DNA from 2 places in the Ensifer sp. 22460 genome. Region 2 is predicted to be linked to the other one. Evidence: riboswitches for the same ligand, from Rfam matches in the RefSeq annotation. Region 2 holds a riboswitch; the other holds the start of a gene.

Region 1 (11,469 bases), on a different contig from region 2:
GGGTCATCAACCGCACGGCTGCGTCCGAATGGTTTGAGATGACAATGCGATAGCCCCAGACATAGCGGCCGTCATCGGGGTCCGACTGCTCTTCGAGATAGTACGGCTCCACCGTAACTTCTATGTCGCGGGTCAAAGCGCGATACATGGGCAACACCTTGCTTCGGTCTTTCAGGGTATTCTACAGCAAGATGGTTTCGTCAAGAATAACGGCAAGATTGTGCATACCCATTCTGGGGCAAGGGCTTGCGGGTATCCGGATCGGCTGTTCGAACCCGCTCGATCCCGCTGGTGAAGCCATATTGGATGGCGGGGCGCCCGCTGCATGAGCGCCACGAGGGGTCGACGGCCGCCGCCTGTCGTGGCGGCCGTATCTTTTCGTTGCCTCAGGCTTTGACGGCCCTAAGCGCGCGGGCGAAATCCTCGACGACATCCTCGCTGTCTTCGATGCCGGCCGAGAAACGCACCGTGCCGGCGGAAATGCCCAGCTCTTCGCGGGCCTCGTCGGTCAGGTTCTTGTGCGTCGTCGTTGCCGGATGGGTGATCAGGCTCTTGCTGTCGCCGAGGTTGTTAGAGATGCGGACGATCTCCAGTGCGTTCTGCAGCGCGAAGGCCGCATCCTTGCCGCCCTTCAGTTCAAACGCGACGAGGGTGGAGCCGCCGGTCATCTGCTTGGCGATGATGTCGGCCTGCGGGTGATCCTTGCGGCCGGGGTAGATGACCTTCGCCACCTGCGGCTGCTCAGCCAGGAAGTCGGCGACGCGGCGTGCGGTTTCCGTCTGCTGGCGCACGCGCAGCGGCAGGGTTTCGATACCCTTCAGCAGCGTCCAGGCATTGAACGGCGACATGGCCGGGCCGGTATGACGGAAGTAGTCGTGCAGGTTCTCGTTGATCCATTCCTTGTCAGCAAGCACGACGCCGCCGAGGCAGCGGCCCTGGCCATCGATATGCTTGGTGGCGGAATAGACGACGATATGGGCGCCGAGTTCCAGCGGCTTCTGGAAGAGTGGCGTCGCAAAGACGTTGTCGACGACGACCTTGGCGCCGATCTGGTTGGCGAGCTTGGCCACACCGGCAATGTCGATGACTTCGAGGGTCGGGTTGGTCGGGCTTTCCAGGAAGAAGACCTTGGTGTTCTTCTGGATCGCCTTTTCCCAGTTGGCGAGATCGCGTCCATCGACCAAGGTGCATTCGATGCCGTATTTCGGCGCCAGCGTTTCGACCACCCAGCGGCAGGAACCGAACAGCGCACGGGCGGCAACGATATGATCGCCGGCCTTCAGCTGGCAGAGGATTGCTGCAGAAACGGCAGCCATGCCCGAAGCCGTGGCCCGCGCGTCTTCGGCGCCTTCCAGCATGCACATGCGCTTTTCGAACATGTCGTTGGTCGGGCTGCCGTAGCGGGCATAGATGAAGCCTTCGGTCTCGCCCTTGAAACGCGCTTCTGCCGCCTCGGATGTCTCGTAAACGAAGCCCTGGGTGAGGAAGATCGCCTCGGACGTCTCGCCATGCTGGGAGCGGGTGGTTCCGCCGTGGACGAGTTGGGTTGCCGGGCGCCAGTTTTTGCTCATGTGACGATCACCTTCAAAAACAAAAAAACCGGCCGCAAAAACGAGCCGGTTTGACACCCGGCCTTTTTAGCTACTTGTTTAACGTGGCTGCAAGCCGACCGGCCAAATCACCACGGGATAAAGCTTCAATACTGCTAGGGTGCGCTTGCGTCAATTCCCGGAGTTTGGTTTTGTCTCGCAACTGGAAAGAGGACTGCAATGGCCCGCGATACTGGGATTTTGGCCGACCGCGCGATTGCCGCGCTGCTCGAAACGGGGCGCCTGAAGAGCGAGAGGCCGCTGGATGACGATCAGATCCAGCCGGCAAGCCTCGACCTGCGCCTTGGCGCCAAGGCTTTCCGCGTCCGCGCGAGCTTCATGCCCGGCCCGTCCCACCTCGTCGCCGACAAGCTCGACCGGCTGAAGCTGCATGTCGTCGATCTCACCGACGGTGCCGTGCTTGAAACCGGCTGCGTGTACATCGTGCCGTTGATGGAGAGCCTGGCGCTGCCTGCGGGCATGTCGGCCTCGGCCAATCCGAAAAGCTCGACCGGCCGCCTCGACATCTTCACCCGCGTGATCACCGACCGCGCCCAGGAGTTCGACAAGATTCCTGCCGGCTATAGCGGTCCGCTCTATCTCGAAATCAGCCCGCGCACCTTCCCGATCGTCGTGCGCCGTGGTTCGCGCCTGTCGCAGATCCGCTTCCGCATGGGCCAGTCGCTGCTCTCCGAACAGGAGCTGCTGGCGCTGCATGAAAGCGACGTGCTGGTGGCGAGCGAACGCCCGAATGTCAGCGGCGGCGGCATTGCGCTGTCGATCGACCTCAAGGGCACCGGTCCGGAGGGTCTGATCGGCTACCGTGGCAAACACCACACCGCGGTCATCGACGTCGACAAGAAGGCGCAGCACAAGATCTTCGATTTCTGGGAGCCGCTCTACAGCCGCGGACGCGACGAGCTGATCCTCGATCCGGACGAGTTCTACATCCTCGTCTCGCGCGAAGCGGTGCATGTGCCGCCGCTTTACGCGGCCGAGATGACGCCGTTCGATCCGCTGGTGGGCGAGTTTCGCGTGCACTATGCCGGCTTCTTCGATCCCGGCTTCGGCCATGCCTCTGCCGGTGGCAGCGGTAGCCGCGCCGTTCTGGAAGTGCGCAGCCACGAGGTGCCGTTCATCCTCGAACATGGCCAGATCGTCGGCCGCCTGATCTATGAACACATGTTGGAGCGTCCTGACGGTCTCTACGGCCTCGGCGTCGGCTCCAACTACCAGGCCCAGGGCCTGAAGCTTTCGAAACATTTCCGCGCCGAGTAGGGATTTTGCACGGGACCCTCGTGCGATACCGCGCAAGGGTCCTTGACAGATCGTCCCGGTTCGGGAAATTTCGCAGGCATCGCGGGTGTAGTTCAGTGGTAGAACGCCAGCTTCCCAAGCTTGATGTCGTCGGTTCGATCCCGATCACCCGCTCCAATCCTTCCTGAAGCCTCTTTTGCCTCGTTCGAGCGAGACCTATGGCCAGTTGCCTTGCGGACGGTTACTTTACCGCTCGATGAATCATCCCGCGGTTCCAAGCGCCGCCCCTGAGACAAGAACCGTGCCGGCCCGCTGCCCATGAGATTTCTTTCCCTGTTCGCTCTCTGCGCGTCCCTGATCGCAACGCCGCTTGCGGCCCAGCCCAGGGACCTGCCCATTCTGTTCGATGCGCGCGAACGCATCGCCAAGCCCGATCTCACGGGCCTTGCGCGCTTGCGCTTCCTGACGACGGTCGACTTTCCGCCGTTCAACTTCATCGATCAGTCCGGCAAGCTCTCCGGTTTTCACGTCGATCTCGTGCGCGAGATCTGCCGCGAGCTCGACATCGAAGCCAAATGCCAGATCCAGGCAGTGACCTATGCGGAACTGCTGCCGGCGCTGGAGCAGGGGCAGGGCGAAGCGGTTGCCGCCGGTATCGCCGTCGGCCCGGAACTGCGCCAGCGCTTCGGCTTCTCGCGCGCCTTCATGCGGCTTCCGGCCCGCTTGGCCATCAACACCAAGGCGGCCGGCGCCGTGACGGGTCCGAAGGACCTCAGGAAAAAAACGGTCGGTGTCGTGGCGGGCACCACCCATGAGGCCATGTTCAAGGCGTTCTTCCCGAGTATCGGGGCCAAGGTCTTCCCAGATCGCGATGCCATGCTCACGGCACTGCAGAAGGGTGAGGTGCCGGCGGTCTTTTCCGACGGTTTGCAGCTTTCCTTCTGGATCTCAGGCACGACTGCCGGGGGCTGCTGCGCACTCGTCGATGGTGCCTATTTCTCGCAACGCTTTCTCGGTGAAGGCCTGACGATCATGAACCGCAAATCCGAACCGGCGCTGACCCAGGCGATCGACCACGCGCTGCTGGCGCTTTCGCGCAGCGGCCGGCTCGAGGAAATCTACCTGCGCTACTTCCCCAACGGCATCTATTGAGCGCCCACTGCATGTTTCCTTTAATCGTACCCGATCAAAGGTCAAAAACATGCAGCAATTCAAAGTGCTACAGCGACCTTTGCGCGTCTGATAAGACGCGCAGCGCTGTAGACAGCTTGGCGTGAACGCCAGGAAATGATGAGCTACCGGCGGAAGCGAGCAAGCGCCCCTCGTTCGATGGCGGCGCAGGTGAGCTTGTCGAGACCGAGGCGGTCGCGCAGCAATTGCAACAGCCGGATCTCTTCGTTGCGAATGCGCTGGTCCGCGGCGGCGATCTCGACGGCAAGTGCATAGGCCGTCTCATGGAACTTTTCCGGAAGCGCCTCGCGCACGATTTCCAGCGCGATGTCCAACCCCTCGGGAGCCGCGAGCTGGGCGGAGCATTCGTGGCCGATATGGACGAGCTGGTCCTCGTCGAATCCCTCGAAGACCGGCAGGAACTGCACCAGCCGGCCGATGCGGGTGAATTCGTCGTCGCTCATCTCGCGGTCGACCGCCGACATCATCACCATGACATAGATGAGCGCTTCGTGGTGGCTGAGGCTTGGCAGCATGGGTCTTTCCGGCGGTAGCGCAATTCCGGGAACGGCGTGAAGCGGTGTCCATCCGGATTGCAGAGTTTCAAAGAGTTGGATCATCTCACTGTTTCAACGATGTAATGAGATGATCTGGACGGTTGAGAGCTGGGAATTGCCGCGGCTGTTTACAAGTCTGGCTGCGGCTCGTCCATCCCGGTGCCGAGGGTTGGGTCGTCGAACGTCATCGGCGTGTGACTGAGGTCGCGCGGATCTTCGCCATAGAAGCCGAGCTTCGCCTGGCGCGCAGCGTCGGCCCGCGTCTTGAGCGGCGAGCCGGGTACCGGCGTCGCCCAGCCGTTGTCGACGAGCCAGGTTGCGAGATCCTGCCCGCCGAGCGAGCAGGAAGCGGTGGCCGATGCGCCGGCGCTCCCCTCGGGCATGTCGCAGCTGACCGCGCGTGCGCGCAGCAAGTTTCTGAAGGCCGTCCGTGCGACGATGCCGCAGGGCCAACTCTTCCCCCCGGTTTCGCAGGTTCTCTCTGCCTGCTCGGGCTCGATGCCATCGATCTGCAGCGTGAGCTTGTCGAACTGGATCACACCGGCGGCGATCGCCACGGGGCGATAGAGGATGGTCGGCCCGGCGGTCGCCTTCGCTTGCTTCTCCGGCTCTGACAGCGGGGCACGCGGCTCCGCGCGTTCGAGCGGCGCGCCGGTGACGGTGTCGGGCAGACCGAATTGTTGCGGCTCGATGGCGCGTGCGGCGTTTTCCGTCGTCGACGTCTGCGGTTGATCGCCGGTCGTAACCGCACCGGGCTGCGCGGTGCCGTCGGTCGGTGTTCCCAAGTCGAGCGGTACGTTATCATCCGTTTCGGCGTCATCCGGCGCCGGCTCGATTTCCGTCATGTCGGGCGTTTCGAGGACGAAGTCCGGCGTGGCGGCACTCTCGCGGTCGCGAATGGCGGCTGCACCCGCGTAGAGGATGCCGGTGAAAAGCGCGATCGCGGCGATGCCGCCGGCAAGGGAGTATAAATGCTGCCGCATCAGGAAGAACGTCCTATTGGCTGGCCCAGATGATCCGGGCGATCCATTCGATCTGGCTGATCTCGAAGCCCCGGTTCGGGTGCTCCGGGTTGAGGGAAAGGAGTTCGATCGTGCGCGGCGTCTGGCGTGTCAGGACCTTCGCCATGACCTCGCCTTCGCGTGTCTTGACCACGACGCGGTCGCCGCGCCGAACCTGCGCCCCCGGATCGACGATCAGGGTGTCGCCGTCGCGGTACAGTGGCAGCATGCTATCGCCCTGCACCTCAAGCGCGTAGATGCCCGTCCGGCGTTCCGCCACTGTTGGAAAGTCGATCACGTCCCAGCCCTGGCCGGCCGGAAAACCGCCGTCGTCGAAGAAGCCGCCGGCACCCGCCTGGGCGAAGCCGATCAGCGGGATCGCGGCACTTGCAGTCGCCGGGGTGGCCTGAGTGTCATTCGGGCTCAACAGGCTGGTGAACTGGTCCATCGTGGCGCCGGTCGCCTCGAGCACCTTGGCGATCGATTCCGTCGAAGGCCAGCGTTCCCGCCCGTCGGCAGAGTGGCGCTTGGACTTGTTGAAGGAGGTGGGGTCGAGCCCGGCGCGGCGGGCGAGACCGGAAGGCGAGAGCTGATTGCGCTCGGCCAATGCATCGATGGCGTGCCAGATCGTGCCGTGAGACAACATGCGAAAGGTCCGGGCCGAACAGGCGGCCACTTGCTGGGTTTGTTCGACACCACACTATCGAAACGCGAAGTACCGGTAAAGAATCCGAAGGAAAATAGTCCTTTCTCCGTCATTTGCTTTGGGGGCGGCGGCCCCTATAGTTCGCGTGACGGGCAGGACAGGCTTTCATCGGAGGGAACGTTTGTTGGCGCGCATGAGATCGGAGCGTCTGCTGTTCGTGGCCCTCGCTGCGGCGATTGCCGGGATCGCGCTGGAGCATGAGCTTCTCGAAATGGGGCGCCTGGCAACGCTTCTCGGTGCCGCCGGTCTCGTGGTGGCGATCGTGCTCGCCTCGCTGCGCGTGTCGCACCATGCCGAGGTGCTGGCGTCCAAGGTCGGCGATCCCTATGGCACGATGATCCTGACGCTCTCGGCGGTCTTGGTCGAGGTCGTCGTGCTGGCGATCATGATGACCAGCGAGACCTCGCCGACGCTCGTGCGCGACACGATCTATGCGGCCGTCATGCTCGATATCAACGGCATCCTGGGCCTCGCCGCCCTGCTTGGTGGCCTGAAACATGGAGAGCAGCCCTATAACGACGATTCCGCCCGCACCTACAGCGTCATGATTCTGACGGCGATGGGCATCTCGATGGTCGTTCCGGAGTTCGTGCCGGCGGCGAGATGGCATCTCTATTCGGCCTTCACCATCGGCGCGATGATCACCCTCTATGCCCTGTTCCTGCGCATGCAGGTGGGGGTGCACAGCTACTTCTTCAGCTACAGCTATCCGAAGGCGAAGGGCGAGGGGAGCGCGATACAGGGTGGGCCGGATCAGCCGGTGCTGCCGTCGATCGTGATACTGATCCTTGGCATCGTGTTGATCGGCGTGCTGGCGGAAGTGATGTCGTCGCTGCTGACCTCGGGCCTGAAGGGGAGCGGCGCCCCGCCGGCGGTGACCGCCATCGTCGTTGCCGTGATCTCTGCCTCGCCGGAAGTCATGACCGCGATGCGGGCGGCACTCGCCAACCGCATGCAGGCGGTCGTCAACATCGCGCTCGGGGCATCGCTTTCGACGGTGATCCTGACGGTGCCGGTCATGGAGGCGATCGCGCTCTATACCGGCCAGCCCTTCCTGATGGCCATGTCGCCGGTGCAGACGGTGATGGTGGCGGTCACTTTGATCGTGGCCGCGATCAACCTCAACGACGGCCAGACCAACGCCATTGAGGGCATGACTCATTTCGTGCTGTTCGCGACCTTCGTCATGCTGTCTGTGATCGGGCTCTGAGCGGATGAAGTGCCTGTTCGTATAGCCTCAGGCCGTCGCCTTTTCGCGTGCCTTTCTTGCCACCACCTCTTCATAGGCTGCCTGCAGTGTAGCGCGCACCCGCGGCGGACCATCGAGCAGCGCGCCGAGATGATCGTGTCGCAACTCGTCCATGAAGCGGTCCCAGAGTTCCGGACCGCCGTTTTCCATCTGCTCGGCGCGAATACTGAGCTCTTCGCTGACCGGCAGATAGCGCCGCCCCCAGGCGCCGAGCTGGGCCATGATCGGCACCAGCGCGATCGTCATCTCCGTGAGACTGTAGATCGCCTTCTGCTTGTGCGTGGGGTCGTCCGCCTTGGTCAGCATGCCCTGCTCGACCAGCATCTTCAGCCGATCCGCCAGGATGTTGGACGAGATGCCCTCCTGGGAACGCAGCAATTCCCGGAAGTGCCGTTTACCGCCGAAGATCATGTCGCGAATGATCAGCAGGCTCCATTTGTCGCCGAACACTTCGAGCGAAAGATTGATCGGGCAACCCGAGCGAATGTCGTCCTTCATTGGCACCTCTTCAAAACCGCTTGCATTATCGCATCAGTGAAGCTATCGTGCAACTGCTTTCAAAATTAGAGCAGTTTTTATATGAAACCAGTTAGGCAAAGGCCAGCGGTTTTCGAACATCAGAGGAGAGAGAACATGACCGACAGATCCGTGGAACATGCGAGCTTCACCATCGAGCGCAGCTTCAAGGCGACGCCGGGACAGGTGTTCAGGGCTTTCTCCGAGCCGGCCGCGAAGGAACGTTGGTTCGTCAGTGCTGACGGGCCGGTGGCCGAATTCAGCCATGACTTCCGCGTCGGCGGTCGCGAGAGCGGTCGCTTCAGCCAGGACGGCGAAACGATCTATCATGACGACACCGTCTATCTCGACATCGTCGAGAACCGCCGGATCATCTTTGCTTACACGATGGCTGAGAACGACAAGAGGATCTCGGCGTCCGTCGCGACCGTCGACATTCAGCCGGAAGGCAACGGTACGCGCCTCGTCTTCACCGAACAGGTTGCCTTCCTCGACGGGCTCGACAAGCTCGAATACCGGCGCGACGGTTGGCAACAATTGATCGGTGTGGCACTGGCAGAGGAACTCGGCGAAGCGGCTGTTGCTGCGTGACGCAGCAATCGGTCTCGTGAGCGCATTGAACCCCCGAGACCTTTCTGTCTCCGGGGGGTCTCAGTGCATGGCCGCGATCGCGCTGCCGGCGATGCCCACCGAAAAAAGGGTGAGACAAACGGCAGCAATCCGTCGCGGCAGATGCGAGACCGACAAGCCCGTCGACATCTGCACCAGCATGGCGCCGGCGCCGATCCAGGTCGATCCGGCGGCGACGACCAGCAGCGAGAAGCCGGCGATCCAGGGCCAGACGGCGGCCAGTCCAGTCTGTGGCAAGAGCACCAGGGCGACGATCAGCGCCTTCGGATTGAGCAGCGTCGTAACGAAGACCTGGCGGATGGAGATGACGACACCTTCGCTGCGCTCGGCATCGGTGGTCCAGAGCGCATAGGCGAGGTAGAGAACCCAGCAGGCGGCGACGAGCCTGAGCGCAAGGCCGAGCTGCGGATGGGCGGCAAGGAATGGCGCCAATAGTGCTACGGCCGGGATGATGACGGCGAGATAACCGCCGAGCTCGCCGGTGAGCAACGGCAGCGAACGGCGGAAACCGGCAGAGGCGCCGGACAGCCAGAGCAGCGTGTTTGTCGGCCCCGGCGTTGCGAGCAGGATCAGGGCGGCGAGGGCGAAGGTGAGCGGCTGCATGTCGTTGAACCTGGTTTTGTGGCCGTTATCGCCGTCTTCTACCAGCCGCGCAAGCGTCCGCTCTTGATCTCCATCAAGCGTGGCGCCCGATAGTACCGGAATCTACCCGCAAGAAATCGCCACACGTGTCCGTGGGAATGCCTCTTCCGCGTGTGTCGCGGCCGCGCTATCAGACGGGACGCTGCCGCTTCTCTCCCGCCGGCGCGATCGAGGCCTCCCATGAACAAGACCGTACTGTCAGGCATCGTCATGACGACGTTTTCCTATTTCCTGTTCTCGTTGCAGGATGCGTCGGTCAAATGGCTCGTCGTCGGCTATTCGGTCTGGCAGATCCTGTTTACCCGCAGCATCACCATTCTCGTGCTTTGCCTCGTCATCGGCCGCGGCAAGCTGGTGCGCAGCGCCATCTCATCTCCGGTGATCAAGCCGCTCTTCGTGCGCAACCTGCTGCTGCTCGCGGCCTGGCTTTCCTATTTCAACGCGGCGCGCGATCTTGGCCTCGCGGAGATGACGACGCTCTACTATGCAGCGCCGATCATCGTGACGCTGCTTGCCGTGCCGATCCTGAAGGAAGACGTGCCGCCGATCCGCTGGTTCGCCGTTTTCATCGGCTTCGTCGGCGTGCTCATCGCCTGTGACCCGCTCGGCACCGGCATGAAGCTGTCGCTGCCGGTGTTCCTGGCGCTCACCGCCGCCGTCTTCTGGGCGATCGGCACCGTCATGCTGCGCAAGACCGCGCTGCAGGAAACGACCTTGGTGCAGATGACCATCTCAAACGTCTTCTTCATCGCGATGACCGGGCTTGCGGTCGGCTTCTTCTGGACGCCGCCGGCGCTCTTCGACGTCGCACTGATGGCAGGCACCGGCGTGATTGCCGGCATCGCCCAGTACGCGCTGTTCGAGGGCATGCGTCGGGCGCCGATCTCGGTGATCGCGCCGTTCGAATACACCTCGCTCGTTTGGGCCTTCGGTCTCGGTTTCCTGATCTGGGGCGATGTGCCGGCGGCGAACGTCTTTGCCGGCGCCGGCCTGATCTTTGCGGCCGGTCTGCTGATCATCGTCGGCGAACGCCTGGCGCACCGTCGCGCCGGTGCTGCCGCCTAGAGCGCCGTGCGTTCGGAGCACAAAGGACGCTCTAGCTGAATTGATTGCAGAGCGATCAAGAGGCCGCTTCAGGCCTTCATGACAAGTGTTTCGGGCACCCGGCCAGTCAGCCGGAAGAACAGGTGCGAGGTGACGAGGACGGACGGGTCGGCGAGGTGCCGATCCAGCGCCATGAGGTCGTCGTCGAGATCGTCGCGGTCGATGAAGCCTTCACCGATCAGGCCGTCACGCACATTGTTGATGAAGTCTCTGAGGATCGGCCGGCGGTCGTGACCGGGCGGGTAGACATGCGCAACGGCATCGACCGAAATCGCCTCGACACCCGCTTGCCGGAACAGCCGGTGCACGCGGCGGCCGATATGGAGGTCGATGCCTCTGGCCGCCGAATAGGCGATATAGGCGGCAAGCAGGCGGTCCCAGGCGGGAAGCGGCGGATCGCAGATATGCGCCAGAAAATCGGCCTCGAAGCTCGCGATCCAGCCGCCGGGTTTTACCAGCGACACCATTTCGAGCACGATGAGCTCCGGCCGTGGCACGTTGACGAGCACCAGTCGCATATGGGCACCGTCGAAGGAACGGCGGGGCAGGCCCGTCGCATAGGCGTCGCCTTCGCGCACTTCCACCTGAGGCAGGGCGTGGCTGGCGACGAAACGGCGCGCAAGTTCGACGAAGTGCGGGTCGCGCTCGATACCGAGCACGGAGCCCGTCGGCCCGACGCGTTTGCCAAGCAGGTGCAGCACGCCGCCGGGGCCACAGCCGAGATCGATGACGCGCTCGCCTGGCCGGATGCCGACCCTTTCGAGCTGCTGGTCGGAATCTGGGGCAAGATTGGCAATCTGTCGCTTCAGGCGTTCTTCCTCGGGCCCGGCGCGCCCAAGCAGATAGAGATCAGGCTCGCTCATGGCGTGTCCCCCTCTGATCCCGGCGAGCATGCGCCCGCGCAGGGAGGCCGTCAATCGGGAGGTGCAAGTAGCCTTAACGCACCTGCGACGTCATCATGCGCCGTTCTGGGGTCTCCTCGTAGATGCTGAGACCTTCGCGCTGGTAGAAGGCGACGGCGGGGTTGGTGGCCAGGACGCTGAGGCGC
Region 2 (11,469 bases):
AGGACATCGATGCCTGGTGGGACCGCGCCGTTGCCGCCGGCGCCGAGGTGGTGATGCCGATCGAGGTGATGTTCTGGGGCGACCGCTACGGCCAGCTCCGCGATCCCTTCGGCGTTCTCTGGGCCATGAACAGCCCGGTGAAGGCAGGCTGAGGGCTTCCCGACAATCGAAATCCGGACGAAGCTTTCACGGGCGGGCATTTTCACCCGCCCGGCGGAGCGTGTTTGGATAGATTTTCCTTCATTTCGGCGCAAAACTCATCTAAACGCTAGCGCAACATTCTTCTGAAATCGAAGGCCTGAAGTTATGGAAAAATTCGTCAAGCTCACCGGTGTCGCCGCCCCCCTCCCCGTCGTCAACATCGACACGGACATGATCATTCCGAAGGATTACCTGAAGACGATCAAGCGCACCGGCCTAGGCAAGGGTCTTTTCGCCGAAGCCCGCTACAATGAGGATGGCTCGGTCAACCCGGACTTCGTGCTCAACAAACCCGCCTACCAGAACGCCAAGATCCTGGTTGCCGGCGACAACTTCGGCTGCGGCTCCTCGCGCGAGCATGCCCCCTGGGCGCTGCTCGACTTCGGCGTCCGCTGCGTGATCTCCACGTCCTTTGCCGACATCTTCTACAACAACTGTTTTAAGAACGGCATTCTGCCGATCGTCGTCAGCCAGGCCGACCTCGACAAGCTGATGGACGACGCTTCGCGCGGCTCCAACGCCATCCTCTCGGTCGACCTGGAATCCCAGGAAATCACCGGCCCGGACGGCGGCTCGGTCAAGTTCGAGGTCGATGCCTTCAAGCGCCACTGCCTGCTGAACGGCCTCGACGATATCGGCCTGACGCTGGAAAAGGCAACCGCGATCGACAGCTTCGAGAAGACGGTCGGCGCCTCGCGCCCCTGGGCTTAAAGCGAGACATGGCGCGCAAGCTCATCTCTTCGGGTTCGCCCTTCGAAAAGACGGCAGGCTATTCGCGTGCCGTCGCGATGGGCGACTGGTGCTTCGTCTCCGGCACGACCGGCTACGACTATGCCACCATGACCATGCCCGAAACGGTGGAAGAGCAGGCGCGCAATTGCCTGAAGACGATCGAGGGCGCACTGAAGGAAGCGGGCTTCTCGCTTAAAGACGTGGTGCGCAATCACTACTACGTCACCGATGCCAGCTTCGCCGACCGGGTGTTCCCGATCTTCGGCGAAGTCTTCGGCGAGATCCGTCCGGCCGCAACCATGATCGTCTGCGATCTGATCCGCCCGGAAATGCTGATCGAGATCGAAGTCACCGCCCTCCGCGGCTGAGACCGAGCTTTTCTGCTCACGCCATCTCTTCTCAAATCGATTCCGATTTTGGCCAATATGCGATAGTCCATGGACACCGCCTGCTAGACCTATGCTGAACCGGAAGACGATTATGCAATTCGAAGGCACCGCAGATTACATCGCCGACAAGGACCTGATGATCGCCGTCAATGCTGCGATCCGGCTGGAGCGGCCGCTGCTCGTCAAGGGTGAACCCGGCACCGGCAAGACCGAGCTTGCCCGCCAGATTGCCGCTGCCCTTGGCCTCGATCTGATCGAATGGAGCGTCAAGTCGACGACCAAGGCGCAGCAGGGCCTTTACGAGTATGATGCCGTGTCGCGCCTGCGCGACAGCCAACTCGGCGACGAGCGCGTCAACGAGGTCAGGAACTATATCCGCAAGGGCAAGCTCTGGCAGGCCTTCGAGGCCGACCGTCGCGTGGTGCTTCTGATCGACGAGATCGACAAGGCCGACATCGAGTTTCCGAACGACCTCTTGCAGGAACTCGACCGCATGGAATTCCATGTCTACGAGACCGGCGAGATGATCGGCGCCCGTCACCGGCCGATCGTCATCATCACCTCCAACAACGAGAAGGAACTGCCGGACGCCTTCCTGCGTCGCTGCTTCTTCCACTATATCCGCTTCCCCGATGCCGAAACGCTCGCGCGCATCGTCGAGGTGCACTATCCCGGCATCCGCAAAACGCTGCTATCTGCGGCCCTTGCCGCCTTCTACGACATCCGCCAGGTGCCGGGCCTCAAGAAGAAGCCGTCCACCTCCGAAGCGCTCGACTGGATCCGCCTGCTTGTCGCCGACGAGGTCGATCCGGCCGACCTCCGCGTCGACGCCAAGACCATGCTGCCGAAGCTGCACGGGGCGCTGTTGAAGAACGAGCAGGACGTGCATCTCTTCGAGCGCCTGGCCTTCATGGCGCGCCGCGACGGATGAGGCCGGACGCCCACAAGGTCCTGATCTACGCCACCTGGCAGGACCACCTGCTGGTCTTCGACGAGCCGGACTTTCCCGAAATCGAGTTGCAGGTACCCGGCGGCACGATGGAGCCGGGCGAAAGCCCTGAAGCTGCCGCCTTGCGGGAATTCGTGGAAGAGACCGGGTTGACGCCATCGCGGGCCCTCACCCATCTCGTCACGAAGGACTACTCCTTCCGGAAGGAAGGCCAGACCATCTGCCATCGCCGGCACTATTTTCATGTCGCCCTTGCCGGCGAGCAACAGAAAACCTGGCTGCACCATGAAATGACGCCCTTTGGCGGTGGTGCGCCGATCCGCTTTCGCTTCTTCTGGCTCGGCTTAGACGAGGCTAGCCGTCGGCTCGGATACGGCATGCAGGACGGCCTAGATTATCTTCACACGCACGGAAGTTGCCCCTCACCCTAGCCCTCTCCCCGCAGCCGGGGAGAGGGGACGGAAATGGCGACGGTCGCCGCGAGACAATGATGTCCGGGCTTCTTTCTGGAACGGAAATGATCGGCCCCTGGGAGGCGCGAGCGGGTGCCACAAGCTCCCTTCTCCCCGCCTGCGGGGAGAAGGTCGCGGCAGCGGGATGAGGGGCCGCCCGACCGCCCGAATCGTTTTTCTTGACCCCCGCGCCCCAGTCGCGCTATCAAATTCCTCGTGGTGATTTGGCCGGCCGGCTTGCAGCCACGTTAAACAAGTCGCTAAAGGGCCGAGGAAAGTTGGATTTCCGAGGACCGGTCGCGATCAATCGCCGCCGGTTTTTTTGTATTGATCGAGTGGAAGCCCATGCCCATCAAGATTCCCGATACGCTGCCCGCTTTCGAAACCCTCGTGCATGAGGGTGTGCGGGTGATGACCGAGACCGTGGCGATCCGTCAGGATATCCGCCCGCTCCAGATCGGGCTCCTGAACCTCATGCCGAACAAGATCAAGACCGAGATCCAGATGGCGCGCCTGATCGGCGCCTCGCCGCTGCAGGTGGAATTGTCGCTGGTACGCATCGGCGCCCACCGGGCGAAGAACACCTCGGAAGATCACCTGCTTTCTTTCTACGAGACCTGGGACGAGGTGAAGGGCCGCAAGTTCGACGGCTTCATCATCACCGGCGCGCCGGTCGAGACGCTCGAATACGAGGACGTCACCTATTGGGACGAATTGAAGCGCATCCTCGATTGGACGGAGACCAACGTGCATTCGACGCTCAATGTCTGCTGGGGGGCGATGGCGGCGATCTACCATTTCCACGACGTGCCGAAGTATCCGCTGAACGAGAAGGCCTTTGGCGTCTACCGCCACCAGAACCTCAATCGCTCGTCGGTCTATCTCAACGGCTTCTCCGACGACTTCGCCGTCCCCGTCTCGCGTTGGACCGAGGTCAGGCGTGCCGACATCGACAAGGTGCCCAGCCTCGAAATCCTGATGGAATCGAAGGAGATGGGCGTCTGCCTCGTGCACGAGAAAAAGGGCAACCGGCTCTACATGTTCAACCACGTGGAGTATGATTCGACCTCGCTGTCGGACGAATATTTTCGCGACGTGGACGCAGGCGTGCCGATCAAGATGCCGCACGACTATTTCCCGCACAACGATTCGACCCTGCCGCCGCAGAACCGCTGGCGCAGCCATGCGCACCTCTTCTTCGGCAACTGGATCAACGAGATGTACCAGACGACGCCCTATGATCTCGCAGAGATCGGCACCGGAGAAAGCCAGGACTGACCGATGTTCATCCCCTTCTTCCTCGAACTCAAAGCGGCGAAAGTTCCGGTGACGCTCCGGGAATTCCTGTCGCTGATCGAGGGGATGGAGGCGGGCATCGCCACATTCGATGTCGAAGCCTTCTACTTCCTGGCGCGCACGGCGCTGGTGAAGGACGAGCGCCATATCGACCGCTTCGACCGGGTGTTCCAGCACTGCTTCTCCGGGCTCGAGGCGGTCAATCCCATGGAGACGGGCGAAGAGGCCGTCATCCCCGAGGACTGGCTGCGCAAGCTCGCCGAAAAACACCTGACCGAGGAAGAAAAGCGCCTGATCGAATCCCTCGGGGGCTTCGACAAGCTGATGGAGACCCTGCGCCAACGGCTTCGGGAGCAGCAAGGCCGGCATCAGGGCGGCTCGAAATGGATCGGCACCGCCGGCACCTCCCCCTTCGGCGCCTATGGCTACAATCCCGAAGGGGTCAGGATCGGCCAGGACCAGTCGCGCCACCGCCGCGCCGTCAAGGTCTGGGACCGGCGCGAGTTCAGGGATTATGACGACACGGTCGAACTCGGCACCCGCAACATCAAGGTGGCGCTGAAAAGGCTCAGGCGCTGGGTGCGCCAGGGGGCGGCTGACGAACTCGACCTTTCCGGCACGATCCGTGCCACCGCCGAGCACGGCTATCTCGACGTGGTGACGCGGCCCGAACGCCGCAATGCGGTCAAGCTGCTGATGTTCTTCGATATCGGCGGCTCGATGGACGATCACATCCGCATCGTCGAGGAACTGTTTTCAGCCGCCCGCGGCGAGTTCCGCCATATGGAGCATTTCTACTTCCACAACTGTGTCTATGAGGGTCTGTGGAAGGACAATCGTCGCCGCCGCGTCGACATCACCCGCACCACCGAAGTGCTGCGCACCTATGGCGGCGACTATCGCGCCATCTTCGTCGGCGACGCGTCGATGAGCCCCTATGAGATCAGCCATCCCGGCGGCTCGGTCGAACATTGGAACGACGAGGCAGGCGCACTCTGGCTTTCGCGCATGACAGCGCATTTTCCGCGTTCGATCTGGATCAATCCCGTGCCCGAACAGCACTGGGGCTACACCCAGTCGATCGGCATGGTGAAGAGCCTGTTCGAGGGGCGGATGTTCCCTTTGACGCTCGCCGGCCTGCAGGATGCCACCAAGCAGCTATCGCGCTGACATGACCGCAGAGAGGTCGCTGTAGCACCTTGAATAGCTAGACGTTTTTGCCCTCAGGCCAGAGACGAAGCAAGGCCCCATTTAGTATGATTTTCCGGTTGCCGTGCCTTTGGAAATGACGCAGGTTGCTGCGGTCGCGAAGAGGGAGCCAGCGGTGAACATGCATCAGAACACGGAAATCTTCGGCCATCTGCCGTCCGGCGAGCCGGTCCATCGTATGGTGCTCTCCGGTGGCGGCCTCACCGCCCATGTCTTGACCTGGGGCTCGGTGATCCAGGACCTGCGCCTGGAAGGCCATGAGCCGCCATTGGTGCTCGGTTTCGCCGATCTCGAAAGCTATCTCGCCCATTCGCCCTATCTCGGCGCGACACCGGGGCGCTGCGCCAACCGGATCGCCGACGGGCGCTTCACGCTCGACGGTGAGACCTACCAGCTCGAACTGAACGAGAAGGGTGTCACCCACCTGCACGGCGGCAGCGACAATATCGGCAAGCGCAACTGGACGATCGTCCGCCAGACGCCTGATAGCGTGACGCTCACCATTACCGATCCGGATGGACGCGCCGGCTATCCCGGCAACTGCAAGGTCACTTGCACCTACGCGCTGAAGCCCGGCGGCGTCTTGAGCGTCGTCTACGAGAGCGAGACCGACCGGCCGACGCTCGCCAATGTCTGCCAGCACAGCTACTTCAATCTCGACGGCACTGTCGACGCGCTCGGACACGACATCATGATCGCCGCCGACCACTACCTGCCGACCAACGAACGCCAGGTGCCGACGGGCGAGATCCGTGCGGTCGAGGGCACCGCCTTCGATCTCCGCGAAATGACGTCGATGCGTCGCCAGACCGAAGGTGAACGCATCAGCTACGACCACAATTTCTGCCTTTCGAACGAGCCCATGGCGAAACATTCGGTGGCGCTTGCCCGCAGCATCAATTCCGGCGTCACGCTCGAAGTGCTGACGACCGAGCCTGGTGTGCAGCTCTATACCGGCGCAAAGCTCGACATCCCCGTCCCCGGCCTCGAGGGACGCCGCTACGGCGCATTTGCCGGTTTCTGCCTGGAAACGCAGATCTGGCCGGACGCCATCAACCATGCCGGCTTCCCGAACGCGGTACTGCGCACCGGTGAGATCCGCCGGCAGGAGACGGACTACGTCTTCATGAAGAGCTGAGTGGCGCGCGGGCGTCGACGATCTCTAGCGACAAGGGAAGGGACGGCGAACGTTCCAAGGACCGTCGTGCTGTCCGATCGCCGACAGGTGTTCGCATGGCGAAGCATCCGGTTGCGAAGCGCAATGCGCCTGACGGCGGATGCCGTTCATTTCCAAAATAACAGTGAAATGAAGTGGTTGGGAGAAATTGGAGCGGGTGAGGCGATTCGAACGCCCGACCCCAACCTTGGCAAGGTTGTGCTCTACCCCTGAGCTACACCCGCTCATAAACCGCGGTCCGGGGGTAGTCGGTGGACCGTGGCGTCGCTGTCTTGCGGCGACGGGCGGTATATGGCCTAAGCGATTTTGGAATGCAACAGGGAAATGACGAGAAATCGAATATTTTTTTGGAGACCCCTCGCGAAGCCCGGAAATGCCGCGTTTTCGGCCGCTGCCGCCGCCTGTGAGATTGCGCGGCCACCGGCTTCTCCCCTAAAGCAGAGGCGAAACGAATGCCCAAGGGATGAGAATCATGAGTGAATCACAGCCGAAGACCGCCGAAGACCTCTTTCATTTTCTCGACGGACTTGGGATCGAGCATAAAACCAAGAGCCACGAGCCGGTGTTCACCGTCGCCGAATCGGTGGCGCTGCGTGACGAGATCCCTGGCGGCCACACGAAAAACCTTTTCGTGAAGGACAAGAAGGACAACTATTTCCTGCTCACCGTCGAGGAACACGCGACGGTGGACCTGAAGACCGTTCACCAGGTGATCGGTGCGGCAAGCAAGGTGTCCTTCGGCAAGCCGGAGAAGCTGATGGAATATCTGGGCGTCATTCCAGGTGCCGTGACCGCCTTCGGCGCGATCAATGACACCGAGGGCAACGTCAAGATGATCCTCGACGAGGAGCTGATGAAGTTCGACGTCGTCAACTGCCATCCGCTCTCCAATGACGCGACGACCTCGATTGCATCCAGCGATCTGCTGCGCTTCATGGAAGCGACCGGACACGAACCGCTTGTCTTGAAAGTCACGGCCTGACATACGATCTTTGGCGCGAATGCAGTAAGCTGGCAGACGAGCCGGCGAGGAGAGAAGAATGACGGGCAGCGACAATCCCTATGCAGGGTCTTTCGGCACTCAGATGACGGCTTCGGCCTCTTTCGGTCAGCCGGCGCCGGCGGCCGCGTCGGACGGTGACCTGATCAAGGAAACCACCACTGCCAACTTCACCAAGGACGTGCTCGACGCCTCCAGGCAGCAGCCGGTTCTCGTCGATTTCTGGGCGCCCTGGTGCGGCCCCTGCAAGCAGCTGACCCCCGTCATCGAAAAGGTGGTCACGGAAGCCGCAGGCCGCGTCAAACTCGTGAAGATGAACATCGACGATCATCCCTCGATCGCCGGACAGCTCGGCATCCAGTCGATCCCCGCCGTCATCGCCTTCGTCGGCGGGCGTCCGGTCGATGGCTTCATGGGCGCGGTGCCGGAAAGCCAGATCAAGCAATTCATCGAAAAGATCGCCGGTCCGGCCGTCGACGACAGCAAGGCCGAGATCGAAGCGGTTCTCGCCGATGCCAAGGCGCTCATCGACGCCGGTGACGCCCAGAACGCCGCCGGCCTCTACGGCGCCGTGCTTCAGGCCGACCCCGAAAACGTCGTGGCGATCGCCGGCATGGTCGATTGCATGATCGCGCTCGGCCAGGTCGCCGAAGCCCGCGAAGCGCTCTCCGGGCTGCCGGAAGACCTTGCCAAGGACGCAGGCATTGCGGCCATCGGCAAGAAGCTCGACCAGATCGAGGAAGCCCGCAAGCTCGGCGATCCCAACGAGTTCGAGCGGCGCCTTGCCGCAAATCCCGATGATCATGAGGCGCGCGTGCTGCTCGCCAAGATCCGCAATGTCGAAGGCGACCGGACGGCTGCGGCCGATCACCTGCTGACGGTCATGAAGCGCGATCGAACTTTCGACGACGACGGCGCGCGGCGCGAGTTGCTCTCCTTCTTCGAGGTCTGGGGACCGAAGGATCCGGCAACGATCGCCGCACGGCGCAAGCTCTCGTCGATCCTGTTCTCCTGAGCCGTCAGGCATTTTTTTCGAGGAGGGGCGCTGTTTGCGCCCCTTTTTCGTAAGTGCGTCTGATCACGATCCACATTCACCCATGAAGATCGGTGTGCTCGTCCCTTGAGATTTTCAAGGAATGCACCATCTTTTGGTCTGGTTGACCACGCTTCCTTGGCGGGGCAAGAGCGGACATCTGCAAGGTCTATCGGAAAATGCACGTCGGAAATGCACGCTATCTCGGTCCGAAGGACTTGCCGGAGATCATTCCGGTGTTTCCGCTGACCGGTGCCCTGCTGCTTCCCGGCGCCCAGCTTCCGCTCAACATCTTCGAACCGCGCTACCTTGCCATGCTCGATGACGCGCTCTCCGGCAACCGCCTGATCGGCATCGTGCAGCCCTCCTTCTGCGAAGGCCGCAGCGAGACTGCCACCGGCCCGATGCAGGCGCTCTGCGAGGTCGGCTGCATCGGCCGCATCACCTCCTTCGCCGAGACCGGCGATGGCCGCTACATCACCTCACTCACCGGCGTCTGCCGCTACCGGCTGTTTTCGGAAGTTTCAGCGACGCGCGGTTACCGCCGTTTCCGCATCGGCCCCTTTGCCGCCGATCTCGAAAACCGTGACGATGAAACTCTCGTCGACCGGGCAGCTCTGCTTGCCGCCTTCAAGGCCTATCTCGAAGCCAACAAGCTCAAGGCCGATTGGGAAAGCGTCGAACGGGCGAGCAACCGCACCCTGGTCAATTCCATGGCGATGATGTCGCCCTACGGCCCGGCAGAAAAACAGGCGCTGCTCGAAGCGCCCGATCTCAAGACACGCGCGGAAACCCTGATCGCCATCACCGAGATCGTGCTCGCGCGCGACTTCGGCGATATGGACAGCATCCTGCAGTGAGCGACGGATAATGGATATCAACGCCAGCAAGGTCGATCCGAAACTGCTTGAACTGCTCGTCTGCCCGCTGACCAAGGGGCGCCTCAGCTACCACGCCGAAGCCAACGAACTCATCTCGGAAAAGGCCCGCCTCGCCTATCCGATACGCGACGGCGTGCCGATCATGCTGGTCTCGGAAGCCCGCAAGATCGAGGATTGAGGGCGCGGCCTTCTTTGATGCGGAGTTTTTAGCCCCTCATCCGGCCTGCCGGCCACCTTCTCCCCGCAGGCGGGGAGAAGGAACCTCGTGGCGCACTCGGCGCCAACCTCTTCTCTTCGACATCAAGACAGTGCCACGCATTCGACCGAGTCCCCTCGCCCCGCTTGCGGGGAGAGGGCTAGGGTGAGGGGCAATCCTCAGGTCGATGTTCAGATCGGCTCGCCCGACAAGAGCCGCGGATCCGCCTCGCCGGCAATCCCGGCCGCCTGGCGAATGAAGAAATTCTTGAGAGACGGCAGCCGGTCGACCAGACCGAGGCCGAAGTCGCGGGCGATGCGAACCGGAGTGATATCGTTGGAAAACAGCCGGTTGAGCACGTCGGTCGTCACCCCCATGCGGAAGGTGTCGAACCGCCGCCAGCTCTGGTAGCGCTCGAGCACGGCGAGCGAGCCGATGTCGAGCCCGAGGCGATCCGCCTCGACGATCGTTTCCGCGAGCGCCGCCACGTCCTTGAAGCCGAGATTGAGCCCCTGCCCCGAGATCGGATGAATGCCGTGGCCCGCGTCCCCGGCAAGCGCGAAACGCGGTTTGACGAAATCGCGCGCAAGCGTCAGGCCCAGCGGAAAGGCCCGCCGCCCGCCAACCACCTTCAGGTGCCCGAGCTTGTGGCCGAAGCGGCGCTCCAACTCTTCCTCGAACAGGAAATCGTCGCCGGCGACCAGGCGTTCGGCGTCCTCGGTGCGCTCGGTCCAGACCAGCGACGAGCGGTTGTTCTTGAGCGGCAGGGTCGCAAACGGACCGGCCGGCAGGAAATGCTCCTCCGCCGTGCCCTCGTGCGGCCGCTCGTGCTCGACCGTCGTGACGATGCCGGACTGGCCGTAGTCGAATTCGACCGTCTTGATGCCGGCGGCATCGCGCAGCTTGGAGCGTACGCCGTCACAGGCGACGAGCAGGCGCGCTTCCAGTTGTTCGCCGCCGGCGAGCGTGACGGCGACCGCATGGTCCCCGCTTTTAAAGGTTTCGACCATCGTCGACTGACGATTGACGACGCCAAGGTCCTCGCACGCCCCGCGCAGCGCACCGACCATTGCCGTGTTCGGCACCATATGGGCGAAGGGCCGGCCATCGCCGCCGTCGCCATCGAAGGTCAGAAACACAGGGCGCACCGGATCGGCCGCCTTCGAATCGGTAATCACCATGCGGCGGATCGGCTCCGCCTCCGGCACGATCTGATCCCAGACGCCAAGCACGTCGAGCATGCGTTCGGCAGCCGACGCAACCGCCGAGGCGCGCTGGTCCTTCTTCCAGGCGCCTTCCGGCGCGCCGTCGATCACCATGACGCTGAGATGCGGCGCCGCCTTTTTCAGGGATAAGGCGAGCGAAAGGCCGACATAGCCGCCACCGGCAATCAAGACATCGAGCATCGGCTTTCTCCGTCGCACTTGAGCATCGTTTTATGTCTATATAGATCAATGCCATCGACGTTCCTACCATCGGAGACAGCCGAAATGTCGCGCCCCACCGAGACCACCACGCCCATGGATGCGCTGCTCGCCATTCTCGATCTCGAGAAGCTGGAGGAAAACCTGTTCCGCGGCTTGAGCCCGCAGGTCGGCTGGCAGCGGGTCTTCGGCGGCCAGGTCATCGGCCAAGCACTGGTGGCGGCCCAGCGCACCGTCGACGCGGACCGCTTCGTCCATTCGCTGCATGCCTATTTCATGCGGCCGGGCGATCCATCCGTGCCGATCATCTACGAGGTAGACCGTATCCGCGACGGTTCGAGCTTCGCCACAAGGCGCGTCGTCGCCATCCAGCACGGCAAGGCGATCTTCTCGATGTCCGCCTCTTTCCAGTACGACGAGGACGGTTTCGACCACCAGATCGAAATGCCGAAACTCGCCATGCCGGAAACCCTGCCGGGCGAACAGGAGCTGAAGGAGAAATTCCTCGTGCATGCGCCGGAAGCGATCCG

What was found. Region 2 has a riboswitch for S-adenosylmethionine ahead of metA (homoserine O-acetyltransferase MetA). Riboswitches for the same ligand answer to the same signal wherever they lie in the genome.
Region 1: linked by a shared signal. The riboswitch ahead of ACTJKM_RS26310 (O-succinylhomoserine sulfhydrylase) and the one ahead of metA (homoserine O-acetyltransferase MetA) in region 2 are both predicted to bind S-adenosylmethionine.

What each region holds. Positions count from the first base shown of each region.
Region 1 is NZ_JBQENZ010000025.1:1,307-12,775, forward strand. It holds gene apaG (Co2+/Mg2+ efflux protein ApaG) at 1-148, opposite strand, end outside; gene ACTJKM_RS26310 (O-succinylhomoserine sulfhydrylase) at 387-1,571, opposite strand; SAM riboswitch at 1,617-1,695, opposite strand; gene ACTJKM_RS26315 (2'-deoxycytidine 5'-triphosphate deaminase) at 1,770-2,867, shown strand; tRNA gene ACTJKM_RS26320 (tRNA-Gly) at 2,949-3,023, shown strand; gene ACTJKM_RS26325 (transporter substrate-binding domain-containing protein) at 3,165-3,998, shown strand; gene ACTJKM_RS26330 (tellurite resistance TerB family protein) at 4,142-4,552, opposite strand; gene ACTJKM_RS26335 (thermonuclease family protein) at 4,702-5,556, opposite strand; gene ACTJKM_RS26340 (S24 family peptidase) at 5,570-6,220, opposite strand; gene ACTJKM_RS26345 (calcium:proton antiporter) at 6,402-7,490, shown strand; gene ACTJKM_RS26350 (winged helix-turn-helix transcriptional regulator) at 7,518-8,027, opposite strand; gene ACTJKM_RS26355 (SRPBCC family protein) at 8,163-8,636, shown strand; gene ACTJKM_RS26360 (LysE family translocator) at 8,697-9,278, opposite strand; gene ACTJKM_RS26365 (DMT family transporter) at 9,498-10,382, shown strand; gene ACTJKM_RS26370 (methyltransferase domain-containing protein) at 10,451-11,284, opposite strand; gene ACTJKM_RS26375 (GNAT family N-acetyltransferase) at 11,358-11,469, opposite strand, start outside.
Region 2 is NZ_JBQENZ010000009.1:62,922-74,390, reverse strand. It holds gene ACTJKM_RS13490 (VOC family protein) at 1-152, shown strand, start outside; gene leuD (3-isopropylmalate dehydratase small subunit) at 307-912, shown strand; gene ACTJKM_RS13480 (RidA family protein) at 921-1,301, shown strand; gene ACTJKM_RS13475 (AAA family ATPase) at 1,414-2,253, shown strand; gene ACTJKM_RS13470 (NUDIX hydrolase) at 2,250-2,702, shown strand; SAM riboswitch at 2,930-3,007, shown strand; gene metA (homoserine O-acetyltransferase MetA) at 3,069-4,001, shown strand; gene ACTJKM_RS13460 (vWA domain-containing protein) at 4,005-5,189, shown strand; gene ACTJKM_RS13455 (aldose epimerase family protein) at 5,350-6,366, shown strand; tRNA gene ACTJKM_RS13450 (tRNA-Gly) at 6,555-6,629, opposite strand; gene ACTJKM_RS13445 (prolyl-tRNA synthetase associated domain-containing protein) at 6,878-7,387, shown strand; gene trxA (thioredoxin) at 7,446-8,420, shown strand; gene ACTJKM_RS13435 (LON peptidase substrate-binding domain-containing protein) at 8,618-9,298, shown strand; gene ACTJKM_RS13430 (Trm112 family protein) at 9,309-9,497, shown strand; gene ACTJKM_RS13425 (ubiquinone biosynthesis hydroxylase) at 9,707-10,921, opposite strand; gene tesB (acyl-CoA thioesterase II) at 11,006-11,469, shown strand, end outside.